3 regions of the Antarctobacter jejuensis genome follow, and region 2 is predicted to be linked to each of the others. Evidence: riboswitches for the same ligand, from Rfam matches in the RefSeq annotation. Region 2 holds a riboswitch; each other region holds the start of a gene.

What was found. Region 2 has a riboswitch for thiamine pyrophosphate ahead of ACTXGA_RS19880 (YkoF family thiamine/hydroxymethylpyrimidine-binding protein). Riboswitches for the same ligand answer to the same signal wherever they lie in the genome.
Region 1: it holds a riboswitch for thiamine pyrophosphate, as region 2 does, so the genes downstream of both, thiM (hydroxyethylthiazole kinase) here and ACTXGA_RS19880 (YkoF family thiamine/hydroxymethylpyrimidine-binding protein) in region 2, are expected to answer to the same signal.
Region 3: it holds a riboswitch for thiamine pyrophosphate, as region 2 does, so the genes downstream of both, thiB (thiamine ABC transporter substrate binding subunit) here and ACTXGA_RS19880 (YkoF family thiamine/hydroxymethylpyrimidine-binding protein) in region 2, are expected to answer to the same signal.

The regions. Positions count from the first base shown of each region.
Region 1 covers NZ_JBQQXJ010000023.1:46,214-50,114, forward strand. Annotated here, with positions in the region: gene thiD (bifunctional hydroxymethylpyrimidine kinase/phosphomethylpyrimidine kinase) at 1-203, opposite strand, end outside; gene thiE (thiamine phosphate synthase) at 200-811, opposite strand; gene thiM (hydroxyethylthiazole kinase) at 808-1,590, opposite strand; TPP riboswitch at 1,651-1,745, opposite strand; gene ACTXGA_RS22390 (DUF3830 family protein) at 1,829-2,242, opposite strand; gene ACTXGA_RS22395 (FAD-dependent oxidoreductase) at 2,254-3,901, opposite strand, start outside.
Region 2 covers NZ_JBQQXJ010000017.1:23,674-27,574, forward strand. Annotated here, with positions in the region: gene ACTXGA_RS19865 (ABC transporter substrate-binding protein) at 1-238, opposite strand, end outside; gene ACTXGA_RS19870 (ABC transporter ATP-binding protein) at 235-975, opposite strand; gene ACTXGA_RS19875 (ABC transporter permease) at 968-1,729, opposite strand; gene ACTXGA_RS19880 (YkoF family thiamine/hydroxymethylpyrimidine-binding protein) at 1,773-2,384, opposite strand; TPP riboswitch at 2,377-2,482, opposite strand; gene ACTXGA_RS19885 (ATPase) at 2,559-3,146, opposite strand; gene ACTXGA_RS19890 (TA system antitoxin ParD family protein) at 3,143-3,499, opposite strand; gene ACTXGA_RS19895 (sulfatase family protein) at 3,603-3,901, opposite strand, start outside.
Region 3 covers NZ_JBQQXJ010000007.1:128,093-131,993, reverse strand. Annotated here, with positions in the region: gene aroC (chorismate synthase) at 1-945, opposite strand, end outside; TPP riboswitch at 1,178-1,289, shown strand; gene thiB (thiamine ABC transporter substrate binding subunit) at 1,332-2,318, shown strand; gene ACTXGA_RS11915 (thiamine/thiamine pyrophosphate ABC transporter permease ThiP) at 2,294-3,811, shown strand; gene ACTXGA_RS11910 (thiamine ABC transporter ATP-binding protein) at 3,798-3,901, shown strand, end outside.

The DNA of each region.
Region 1 (3,901 bases), on a different contig from region 2:
GTGCGGATGGCCGCGATCTGCGCGGTCAGGATCTCGACCGGGCAAAGATGTACCGCCGTGACGCCCTGCGTGTTCTGCGCCGTCAGGGCGGTGATGGCCGTCATCGCATAGCCGCCATTGGCCGAGATCGCCTTGATATCGGCCTGAATGCCAGCCCCTCCGGAACTGTCGGAACCCGCTATGGACAGGATATTGGGGATCATGCCTGCCTCCATGTGTCCAAGAGCCTGCGCGCGGCCCCGGTCATGTCCGGGCTGTGCGAAATGGCGGAAACCACGGCCAACCCCGCGCCACCCGCCGCCTTGACCGGGCGGGCATCGCTGGCGGTGATGCCGCCAATGGCAAGGCAGGGCAGGGCGCTGCGGCCTGCGATCCGGGCAAAGCCGTCCAGACCGATGGGCGGCGCGTGATCCGGTTTGGACCCTGTCGCATAAACCGGCCCGACGCCGAGGTAGTCGACACCGGGCGGTACGGAAGCAAGTTGCGCCTCGCTCTCTATCGACAGGCCAAGGATACAGTCCGGGCTCAGCCGCTGTCGAATCCTGGCCGGGTCGCCGTCCCCCTGACCGATGTGCAGCACCGGCGCGCCCACGGCGATGGCCACCGCGACCCGGTCATTGACCACCAGTTGGGCGCCTTCGTTCGCAAGCGTGCGCAGCAGGGTTCGGGCCAGATCCGCGAACTGTGCATCCGGCAGGGTCTTGTCCCGCAGTTGCACCCATCCCGCGCCACCCCGAGCCGCCGCAATCGCCTGATCGACGACCGGGGCATCGGCCCCGGCGTCGGTTATGAAACAGAGATTGGGGATCATGCCGCGACCCGCGCCCTGGCCGTGATATCGTCCGGGGTGAGGCGGTACAGGGCATCCAGAAAGGCCACCTGGAACGATCCCGGACCGTTTGCTGTCTTGGCGGCGTCCTCTCCCGCGATGCCGTAGTAAGCCAGTGCCGCGACGGTTGCGTCAAAGCGATCCTGACCCGCGACAAAGGCACCGACGATCCCGGTCAGCGAACAGCCAAGGGCGGTGACGCGCGGCATCAGCGCATGCCCGTTTGAAATGCGGGCGACGCGGCTGCCATCGGTCACAAAATCCACCGCCCCGGTGACGGCCACCACGGCGTCCTGCCGCGCCGCCAACAGACCTGCGGCCTCTTCGGCGGCTTCGACGGTATCGGCGGCATCCGCGCCGCGCCCCGCGGCCTCTGCCCCCGTCAGTGCAAGGATTTCAGAGGCATTGCCCCGGATCACAGCCGGTTTCAGCGCCAACAATTCCGCCCCGACCTGACGCCGGTACGCCGTGGCGCCAACAGCCACCGGGTCCAGAACCCAAGGCCTTTCCGCCGCCTGTGCCGCCGCTGCGGCCTCTGTCATGGAGGCGACCCAGCCGGGCGACAGGGTGCCGATGTTGATGGTCAGGGCAGAGGCGATCCCGGCGAATTCCGCCGCCTCTTCCCGCGCATGGACCATGGCCGGAGAGGCCCCGGCGGCCAGCATCACGTTGGCCATCACGTTCATGGCAACGTAGTTTGTGATGTTCTGCACCAAAGGCGCGGCGGCGCGCATCTGCGTCAGGTGCTGTGCGGGGGTCATCTGTGCAATCTCCTCTTGCCCACAGGCAGAAAGAGATTCGGGAAACGGCGGGACAACGCCCGGTCATTTCGCGCGCCTCCCTCCGCCGGTATTATCCGGTTCAGGTTCTAAGGGTACTTCTCAGCCCGGTTGCCCGAGCGCCCCTGTCGCCATGTGGAAGGCGTCGCATTCCTGAGGGGGAGGGTCAAGTGCGGGCAGCCCGGCCGGGTGTGACGGACGCCGGGCCGGACCGCATTTGTCAAACCAGTTCGAAGGTAATGACCTGCGCGCCTTCCCACAGCACCAGATTGCCTAGCTTCATCAGGTTTTCCTGCCCGCTGGTGATTGTGATGAAATGGTTGCCCGCCAGTTGCCCCATCTTCGACGAGAAATCGACCCCGCCATAGGCCAACAGGATCTCGGTTTCCGAAATGCCGCCGGGATAGAGGATGAAATGCCCGGGCGCGGGGTGCGAGGTATGGTTTTCATAAGACACGCCGAAATCTTGATCGCCCAGCGGGATCCAGACGCCTTCGCCGCTCCAGCGCACATGCACCAGCTGGCTCTTGTAGGGCAGCGTCTTGCGGAAGGCCGCGCAGGTCTTGGGGGCGGCGTCCTCTTCCAGCACGGCATCGAATTCATAGGGGCCTGCGTGGATTTTCAGTTTGGTCATCATGGGTCCTTTCATGCGTTGAATCTGTCAAAGGAGAAGGCGGTCAAGTCCTGCCGCAATTGCCCGTTGAGGGCCGCCTGCGCCGCCTCTCGTCCCATCAGCGGGCCAAGGGTGTAACCATTGGCGGTGGCCGCGACGGTGACACGCGGGTGTCCGGGCAGCGGGCCAATCAACGGCGCGCCGTCGATGTCGATGTTCATTGCGGCCCAGCTGCGCAGGACGCGCAAGCCGCCAACCGCCGGAACCGTGCGCGCGGCGGCCCAGAGGTTGCCTTCGAGGCTGTCCGGCAGCACCCGGGATTGCCCGCCGGGGCCAGTTTCGGCTGTCCAGGCCCCGCCGATCAGGACGGTGCCGGCCTGTGTCTGCTTCATGGTAAGATGCCGGTCGGCATGGGCGACGAGGCAGGGCAACACCGGCGCGGTGCGTTCGGTGACCACCATCTGCAAAGGTGCGCCTTTCGCCGGTATGGTCGCCCCCAGCATCGCGCCCAGTTGTGCGGACCAGCCGCCAGCGGCGACCAGAACCCGTGGCGCGGTGACGGTGCCGCGCGCGGTCTGCATGGCGTAGTCATCGCCATCGCGGGCGATGGCCGAGACCGGAGCCTGTTCCTCGAAATGAACGCCCATCCTGCGGGCCTCTGCAATCAGCGCAAGCGAGGCGGCGAGCGGGTTGATCTTGCCTTCGCCCGGACACCATGCGGCGGCGATCATCCGGTCGGAAATGCTGGGGGCGATCTGGCGGAGGCGATCGGGGCCGATCACCTCTGTGGTGATGCCAACCCGCGCTTCGGAGCGCGCCTTTTGTTCAAGGAACGGGATCTGAGCTTCTGTCTCTGCGACCATTAGGCCACCGGTCGTAGCCATTTCGAAATCTGCGTTCAGCGTACGCTCCAGATCGCGCCAAAGCGCGATGGACTCCTGCTGCAACGGCAGGGTGCGCAATTGCAAGTCTCCGCCGCCCACGGCCTTTTGGCCGAAATCCCATGACAGGAGCTGCAGGTGCAGGCTGCCCGCGTTGCCACCCGAGGCCTCTGCATTCAGCCAGCCGCGTTCCAGAACGCTGACCCGTGCGCCTGCGCGGGCGGCGTAGAGGGCGGCCGAAATGCCGGTGATGCCGCCACCGATCACAACCAGATCGGCGCGTGCCTGCGTCAGTGGGTCGGTTGGCGGGGTTCCCGGACGGGCGGCGGGCGCGCTTTCACGATGACCGCCCCATTCCGGTTTCTCGATACCCAAGGCGGAGACTGGCACCGGCTTTGCGGGCAGTTGGGGGGCGAACAGGCGTTCAGGCTCGGGGGGCTGTCCTGCCTCGGACAGCATCCGCAGAGCGACGGGCAGGCAATAGCGCCCCTGACACCGCCCCATGCCCATGCGGGTGGCCCGTTTCAACGCACCGGGATCGCGCGCACCGTCCCGGATGGCCTGCCGGATCCGGCCCGCATCCACCGCTTCACATCGGCAGACCGTGGCGTCGTCGTCGGGTGGTGGGGGCGGCGGGGCGTGAAAGAGCGACCAGAGCGCCGCCTGAAAACGGCGCGCGCGGCGCAAAGGTCTGTTCGACACTGGGGGCGCGGTCAGGCCCAGTTGGGCGGCAATCGCAGACCCGGCAAGCGCGCCCTGCGCCTCTGCTGCCGGGGCGCCGCCCATGCCACCCGCATCG
Region 2 (3,901 bases):
GCGCGGTCATATAGGCGAAATCCACGACACCCGCCGCCAGCAGCGCGGTCGAGGCGCTGTCGGAATAGGGCAGGATATCCACCTCCAGCCCGGCCTCTTCGTAAAAGCCCCGTTCCTGTGCCACCACAAGTCCGATGTGGTTGGTGTTCAGCGTCCAGTCGAGCGCGATGCTCACCTCTTCGGCATGGGCCGCCTGCGCGGCCAGAAGGGCGGCAAGGCCAAGCGTCGTGATCCTCATGGTGTCTCCTCCAGTAACATGGATCTGAGCGCGGAGCGCGTGTCGGCCAGAGTGGCCTCCGTACGGTCCGTGCGGGGGGTGGTGATGGGAATGTCGGCCACGATCCGGCCCGGACCGCCCGTCATGACAAGGATGCGGTCGGCCACCTGCGTGGCCTCGTACAGGTCATGGGTGACCATCAGCGCGGCGCGCGGGCGCTCATCCAGCCGGGCAATCAGCCAGTCCTGCATCCGCAGCCTCGTGACCGCGTCCAGCGCCGAGAACGGCTCATCCAGCAGCAGCACGCGGCAATCCTGCACGATGGTGCGCAGGAAGGCTGCGCGCTGGCGCATCCCGCCAGAAAGCTGGTCGGGAAAGCTGTGTTCATGGCCGTCGAGGCCGAAGGCGGGGAAGAGCGCGCGCACGCGGCGCAGGGCGTCGCGCCGGGGCAGACCCGCGAGGTCCAGCCCAAGGGCCGCGTTTTCGCTGATGGTCAGCCATGGGAACAACGTGTCCTGTTGTGGCTGGTAGGCGATCTCGGGGTGGGGCAGGGGGGCGGTTTGGCCGTTTATGGTGGCGCTGCCCGCCACCCGCAATTCCGGCGCCAGAACCCCGGCCAGCCACTTGATGACAGAGCTTTTGCCACAGCCCGAAGGCCCGATCAGGCATGTCAGCTGTCCCATGTGCAGGGTCAGCGACAGGTCGTGGACCAGCGCCGTATCGCCCGCCGTGACGGTCAGCCCGTTGAGGTCAAGCATCCGTGCCCCTCCGAAACCGTCGGCCGGTGGCGCGCTGGATCGCTTCAATGGCGGCCAGCAGGGTCAGTGTCAGCAGGGCAGAGATCACCACGGCGGCCAGCACGAGGTCGGCGCGAAAGTTGTTCTTGGCCGAGAGGATGTAGATCCCAAGGCCCCGCCGCGCGCCCGCGTATTCGGCAAATATTGTCGCCACGATCGCATAGGTGGCCGAGATCCTGAGCCCTGAAAAGAACGAGGCGCGGGCAAAGGGCAGGGTGGCGCGGCGGAACACCTGCCAGCGTGAGGCGCCCATGGACACCAGTTGATCGCGGTAGGCGCGGGGCAGGGCGGCGTAGCCGCTGCTGAGGCTGAGCACCATCGGGAAGAAGGTGACAAGGATCACCAGCAGCACCTTGGGCAAGAGGCCAAAGCCGAACCACAGCACCATCAGCGGGGCCAGCGCCACGATGGGCACCGTCTGACTGCCGATCAGCAGCGGCATCAGCCCGCGCCGCAGCCAGCCCGCGAAATGCAAGAGGACCGACAGCACGAAGGCGAACAGAACCGAGAGGCCAAAGCCGATGCAGGCCACCTGCAGCGTCGCCCCGGCATGGCGGGCGAAGGCGGCGCGTTCCACCCATAGCCCGTTGGCGATGTCGCTGGGTGCGGGCAGGATCAGGGGCGAGGCACCGGAGAGATGCACATAGGCCTCCCACCCGCCCAGAAAACCGGCCACCAGCACGAGGGCCGGGAATATGAATCGCAATACGGACATGGGTCTGGCGGCGGGCGGCAGGTGCCCGCGTTCTGGCCTGCACTCAGCGCAGGCTGGGGCTGTTGGCCGAGGCGGTCAGGTCGATGGTCACGTGACCCTCTGCCGGACCAAAGCGCAGGAAAGCCTGTTGCAGCGTTTCGAACACCGCGCCCGCGTCGCCCCGCAGCCGGGTGCAAAAGTTCTTTGATTTCAGGAAAGTGCCGCTGTTCTTCAGGAAATCGATGCAACCATAGATCTCGTCCATATGGTTGCCCGATCCCATGACGTACAGCGAAAACTGTACGTCGATTTCGACCCCCATGACCGGCGCGGCGCTCAGCGCCTCACGCGCCAGCGCCTGACGTTCGGCCAGCGATTGTTCTTGCGCGCGTTCCAGCGTCTCGCAGCGGCACGTAGGGTCGTCCGGTTCGCCGGGGCAGCCGCGCGACAGGGTGACATGCATGGTCACATGCTCCGGGCGGCGGGCGGTGGCGGCAAACAGGTCGCGCATCGCGCCAAACAGCGGGGCAGGGGCGCCCACCATCAGGGTCGAGATATCGTCGGTCTCGATCCGCAGGTCGTTTTTGTAAGGGGTGAGAGCAGATAGCCCAGTTGTGATGACCTCGACGAAGTCGGATGTCATCGGATAAAGCGACACTTGCGCGCCTATGAACATGGTAGCACCTCGCTCCGCTGGTATTATCCAGATCAGCTGTGAAGGGTTCGCGCCCATGCGCATCTCAGCCCCAAATCGGAGCACCCCCGGTTATGTGGCGCCAAACTGTGGCAAGTTGCGGAGACTGTCAAGCGGCCCGATTTGCCCGCGCTTCGGCGGGGCAGGGAGGGCCGTTCAGATCTGCAGATCGGTCTCGTAGGTGGTCAGGATCCAGTCGGGCAGCTGTGGGGCGGCCTGTGTCAGGCGGCCCTGTGTAAAGACCAGCATCCGTTGCGGCGGCTGATTGAGACGCGAGTTGTCGAAGACCATGCCGCGATCTGCTTGCAGGACCGCTGCGCGGATCAACGGCTGACTGCGGGCAAAGCGCGCGCGGATCTTGTCCTCCGGCACGTCATGGCCTCCCTCCTCTGTCCGGCCGCGGACACGGCCCACGGACAGGTCAGGGCTGTCGACGCCCACGTGCATCACGATCACCAGGTAGCCGCGCGCGCGGGCGACCTGAATGATCTCCAGCTTGGAGGGATGCGAAAACACTGTCTCGGTCGCAAAGCTCTGCCCCGCCGCCAGCAGCTCTGCCCGGCGGGCGGCGGCCAGCGTGGCGGCCTTATAGGAGGCGTTCATGGAGGGGTCGCGCAGTTCATCCCGCTGAATGATGTCGGCGTTGATGAAAGGACCCGCGAAGCTGGGCGCGACGCGGGTCTGGTAGAGGGTCGACTTGCCGGCGCCGTTGGGTCCGGCAAGCAGGACAAGGCTGGGTCTCATGCGGCTGGGTTTTCCCCGGCGCGGATCAGGTTGCCGCCCGCGTCAAGGCCGACACCCCGGCCAAGCACCTGACGTTTGGCATAAAATGCCTCTTCCGCCGCTGACGGATGTGCCATCTTTTCGGTGAAGGCGTCGAGCCATGCGGCCTCTTCATCCTCGCGCAGTTGGGTGGTGTCCAGCTTGCCCTCCAGCGCGGCGGAGATGCGGGTGTAGTCAAAGCTGCCGGAGTGTTCGATCGCCCGGCCAATGCGCAGCCAGTGGGTGATCTGTCCGGCCACGGACCGGCTGTGCAGGTCGGCCTCACGGCGGACAAGGGCCATGACATCGTCTGAGAGTTTCACGGATTGCGCCATCTTCGCCTCCTTTGATCCTGTAAAGGTAGCAAAATGCTACCTTGATTTCAAGGTGCGGGAAGGCGTCTGCAGGTCTTCGCGCCTGTTGCCGCGTCCGTTTGGATCACCGCTCGGATCTTTCGATTGACGGACGGCTGCGTGGCGTGCTGAGGCCGACAGGCGCAATGGTTGCGGGATAGGGGCGCCGCCAGAACGGATCGTGGAAAGGGCCGTCTGGCGGGGATTTGGCGTCCGGCACGTTCTTGTCCGCATGGCCCGTGGCCAGCCCCTGCAACAGGCTTGCCGCCAGTTCCGCATCCAGCCGCGCGCGCACGTCGGGGTGTGCGTCGATGACATTGTCCTGTTCGCCGGGATCGGTCTGCAGGTCGAACAGGGCCTCTGTTCCGTTGCCATAGCGCACCA
Region 3 (3,901 bases), on a different contig from region 2:
GTCCACCGTAATGGTCTTGCGCGGCGTCAGGATGGAGGACGTCGGCTTGACCGCGAAGCGGACGACAACTTCCTGTCCCGATGAAATGCCACCCAGAATGCCACCGGCATGGTTGGAGCTGTAGACCGGCCCATCCTCGCCCATGTAAATCTCGTCGGCATTCTGCGAGCCCTTCAGGGCAGCCGCCGCCATGCCTTCGCCGATCTCGACGCCCTTGACCGCGTTGATCGACATCATCGCGGCGGCAAGGTCCGTGTCCAGCTTGGCGTAGATCGGCGCACCCAGACCCGCGGGAACGCCGCGCGCGACCACTTCGATCATCGCGCCAACGCTTTCGCCATTCTTGCGCAATCCATCAAGGTATCCGGCCCAGTCCTCTGCCGCCACCGGATCCGGGCACCAGAATGGATTCTGGTCGATCTGGGCATCGTCAAACCGGCTGCGGTCCGCCTTTCGTGGGCCCATCTGAACCATGTAGCCACGGATCTCGACCCCGGGCAGCAAATGCGCCAGCGCCGCCCTCGCCAGACCGCCTGCTGCAACTCGCGCCGCGGTTTCCCGTGCCGAAGAGCGGCCGCCGCCGCGGTAATCGCGCAGCCCGTATTTCTGGAAATAGGTTATGTCCGCGTGGCCGGGGCGGAATTTCTGCGCGATCTCGGAGTAATCCTTGGAGCGCTGATCGGTGTTTTCGATCATCAGCTGTACTGGCGTGCCGGTTGTCCGCCCTTCGAACACGCCGGACAGGATGCGCACCGCATCCGGCTCGCGCCGCTGGGTGGTGAACTTGTTCTGGCCCGGCTTGCGCATGTCCAGCCAATGCTGCAATTGCGCCTCGTCGATCGCCACCCCCGGCGGGCAACCATCGACCGTTGCCCCAAGGGCCGGCCCGTGGCTTTCACCCCAGGTGGTGACGCGGAAAAGATGTCCGTAGCTGTTCATGCTCATGGGCGCAGCCTCCCTTGCAACGGGTCGTTTCGAGGCGGGATACGCAAGGGCAGCGGCAATGCCAAGCCTATTCCAGCGCCCGATGACCGGCTTGCGCCCCAATCGCCACGGCAAACGCGAGGCAAGCAAAGGGAATTTGGGGATCGCGGATCGCCTGAGAGGTGTTTCGATGGCCCTATCAGGGCAACAATCACGGTTTCCCTTGAAGTGTTTTCGGCGCGGCGCTAGGTCTGCCAATACCTCGGGGTGGTGGCGTAACAGCCACCTGAGATTTCCGTTTGCCGGACGAACCCGTTGAACCTGAACCGGTTAGAACCGGCGGAGGGAAGGTATGGACCTTTCGAGGCCTCCAATCTTGCCCTTGCGCCGCAATTTTGGAGGACGTCATGAGAAACCTGACCTTCACTGTTGCAGCGGGATGCCTGAGCGCCAGCATGGCCTTGGCGGATGCTCCTGTGCTGACAGTCTACGCCCCCGATTATTTCGTCTCGGAATGGGGCCCCGGCCCAAAGATCGAAGAGCTGTTCGAGGCGCGTTGCGCTTGCGATCTGCAGTTCAAGCCCGGCGACCTGTTGCCCCGCCTGCTGCTGGAAGGGGACCGGACAGAGGCCGACGTGGTGATCGGCCTGAACACCGATGTCACGCAAAAGGCGCGGGCCTCGGGCCTGTTTGCGGAGCACGGCGTCGCGCTGGACGCGTTGACCCTGCCGCTGGACTGGACGGACAGCGTGTTCCTGCCGTTCAACTTTGGTCATACGGCCTTTGTTTACGACACGACCAAGGTGGAGAGTGTCCCGACCAGTTTCGACGCCCTGCTGGACGCGCCGGACGACCTGCGGCTGGTCATTCAGGATCCGCGCACCTCGATTTCCGGTCTGGCGCTCGTGCTCTGGGTGCAGGCGGTCTATGGCGAGAGCGCTGAGGCAGCCTGGGAAAAACTGGCGCCCAAGATCGTGACGGTGACCAAGGGCTGGTCGGAGAGCTATGGCCTGTTCACCGATGGTGAAGCCGACATGGTGCTCAGCTACACCACCTCGCCCGCCTATCACATCATTGCCGAGGGCGATGATACCAAGAAGGCGGCGATCTTCCCCGAGGGTCACTATTTCATGGTGGAACTGGCGGCCAAGCTGGCCGGGACAGATCAACCGGAATTGGCGGATCAGTTCATGCAGTTCATCCTGTCCGAAGATTTTCAGGGCATGATCGCAACCGGCAACTGGTCGATCCCGGCCGCGCTGCCGCAGGATCAATGGCCCGAAGGGTTCCAGAAACTCGACCTGCCGGAAAAGGTCCTGTTCTACTCCGAGGATGAGGCGGCGGACCTGCGCAACGAGGCCATCGAAGCATGGCGACGCGCGCTGTCGCGCTGATCGCGGCGCTGGCTCTGGTGTGTCTGACACTGGGGCCGGTGGGCGTGGTGCTGACCCGGGCCGGAGGCTTTGGCGCTCTTGGCCCGGGGGATTGGCAGGCGGTGCGGTTCACGCTGTGGCAGGCGCTTTTGTCGGCCTCGTTCAGCGTGGTGCTGGCGCTGCCGGTGGCCAAGGCGCTGGCGCGCAGACGGTTTGTCGGGCGCGGGCTGTTGGTGACGCTGTTGGGTGCGCCATTCATTTTGCCGGTCATCGTAGCGGTCATGGGTCTGATCGCGGTGTTTGGGCAGGCGGGACTGGTCAACGCGGTTCTTGGCGCGCTGGGGTTGCCCAAGATCGACATCTACGGGCTGCACGGGGTTGTGCTGGCGCATGTGTTTTTCAACCTTCCCTTGGCGGTCCGGATGCTGCTGTCCGCGTGGCAGGCGGTCCCGGCAGAGCATTTCCGGCTGGCAGCATCATTGGGGCTGGGCGCACGGGCGCAGTGGCGGGTGTTGGACGGCCCCTTGATTGCGCGCGTGGTGCCCGGGGCGTTTACGGTGATCTTCGTGATCTGTCTGACCAGTTTCGCCGTGGCGCTGACGCTGGGCGGGGGGCCGCGGGCCACGACCGTCGAACTGGCGATCTATCAGGCGATGCGCTTCGACTTTGACCTTGGGCGCGCGGCAGCCCTGGCGGTGCTGCAACTGGGATTGGCGCTGGCCGCCGGGCTGATTGCCCTGCGCGTGGCCGGGCAGAGCGGATTTGGCGCAGGCCGCGACCGCGAGGTGCCGCGTTGGGACGGGCAGGGCAGGATGGCGCGGGCCTGGGACGGGGCGTGGATCGGTACGGCGGGGCTGTTCCTGTTGGTGCCCCTGGCAGCGGTGGTGCTGCGAGGGGTCCCGGGACTCCTGCTGATCAAGACGGACACGCTTGTGGCAGCGGGGCATTCCTTGACGGTCGCCCTTGGCTCCACCGGGCTGTGCATGGCATGGGCCTTGCCGTTGGCGACGCGACGGGGAGAGTTGTTTGCCTTGCCCGCGATTGCGATTTCGCCGCTGGTGCTGGGCACCGGGCTGTTCCTGATCCTGCGGCCATTCGTGAACCCGTTCGACATGGCCTTGCCGGTCACGGGGCTGGTGAATGCGCTGATGGCGCTGCCATTTGCGTTGCGTATCCTGCGGCCAGAGGCAGAGGCGGTCGAGCGCGATTATGGCCGGTTGCGGGCGACCCTGCGCATGACATCCTGGGCTTGGTTGCGGCTGGTCTGGGTGCCACGTCTGCGCCGCCCGATGGGCTTTGCCGCGGGATTGACGGCGGCGCTGGCGATGGGGGATCTGGGTGTGATTGCCCTGTTTGCGGATCCTGACCGGGCGACCCTGCCCTTGCAGGTCTATCGTCTGATGGGCTCTTACCAGATGGAGGCCGCAGCGGGCGCGGCGCTATTGCTGCTGGGCCTCAGCCTTGCGCTGTTCTGGCTGTTCGATCGTGGAGGGCGGGTGAATGCTGCGACTTGAAAACGTGCGCGTGGCGATGGATGGGGGCGACCTGACAGCCGATCTGGCGCTAGCGCCGGGGCGGCGGGTGGCGGTGGTCGGCCCCTCCGG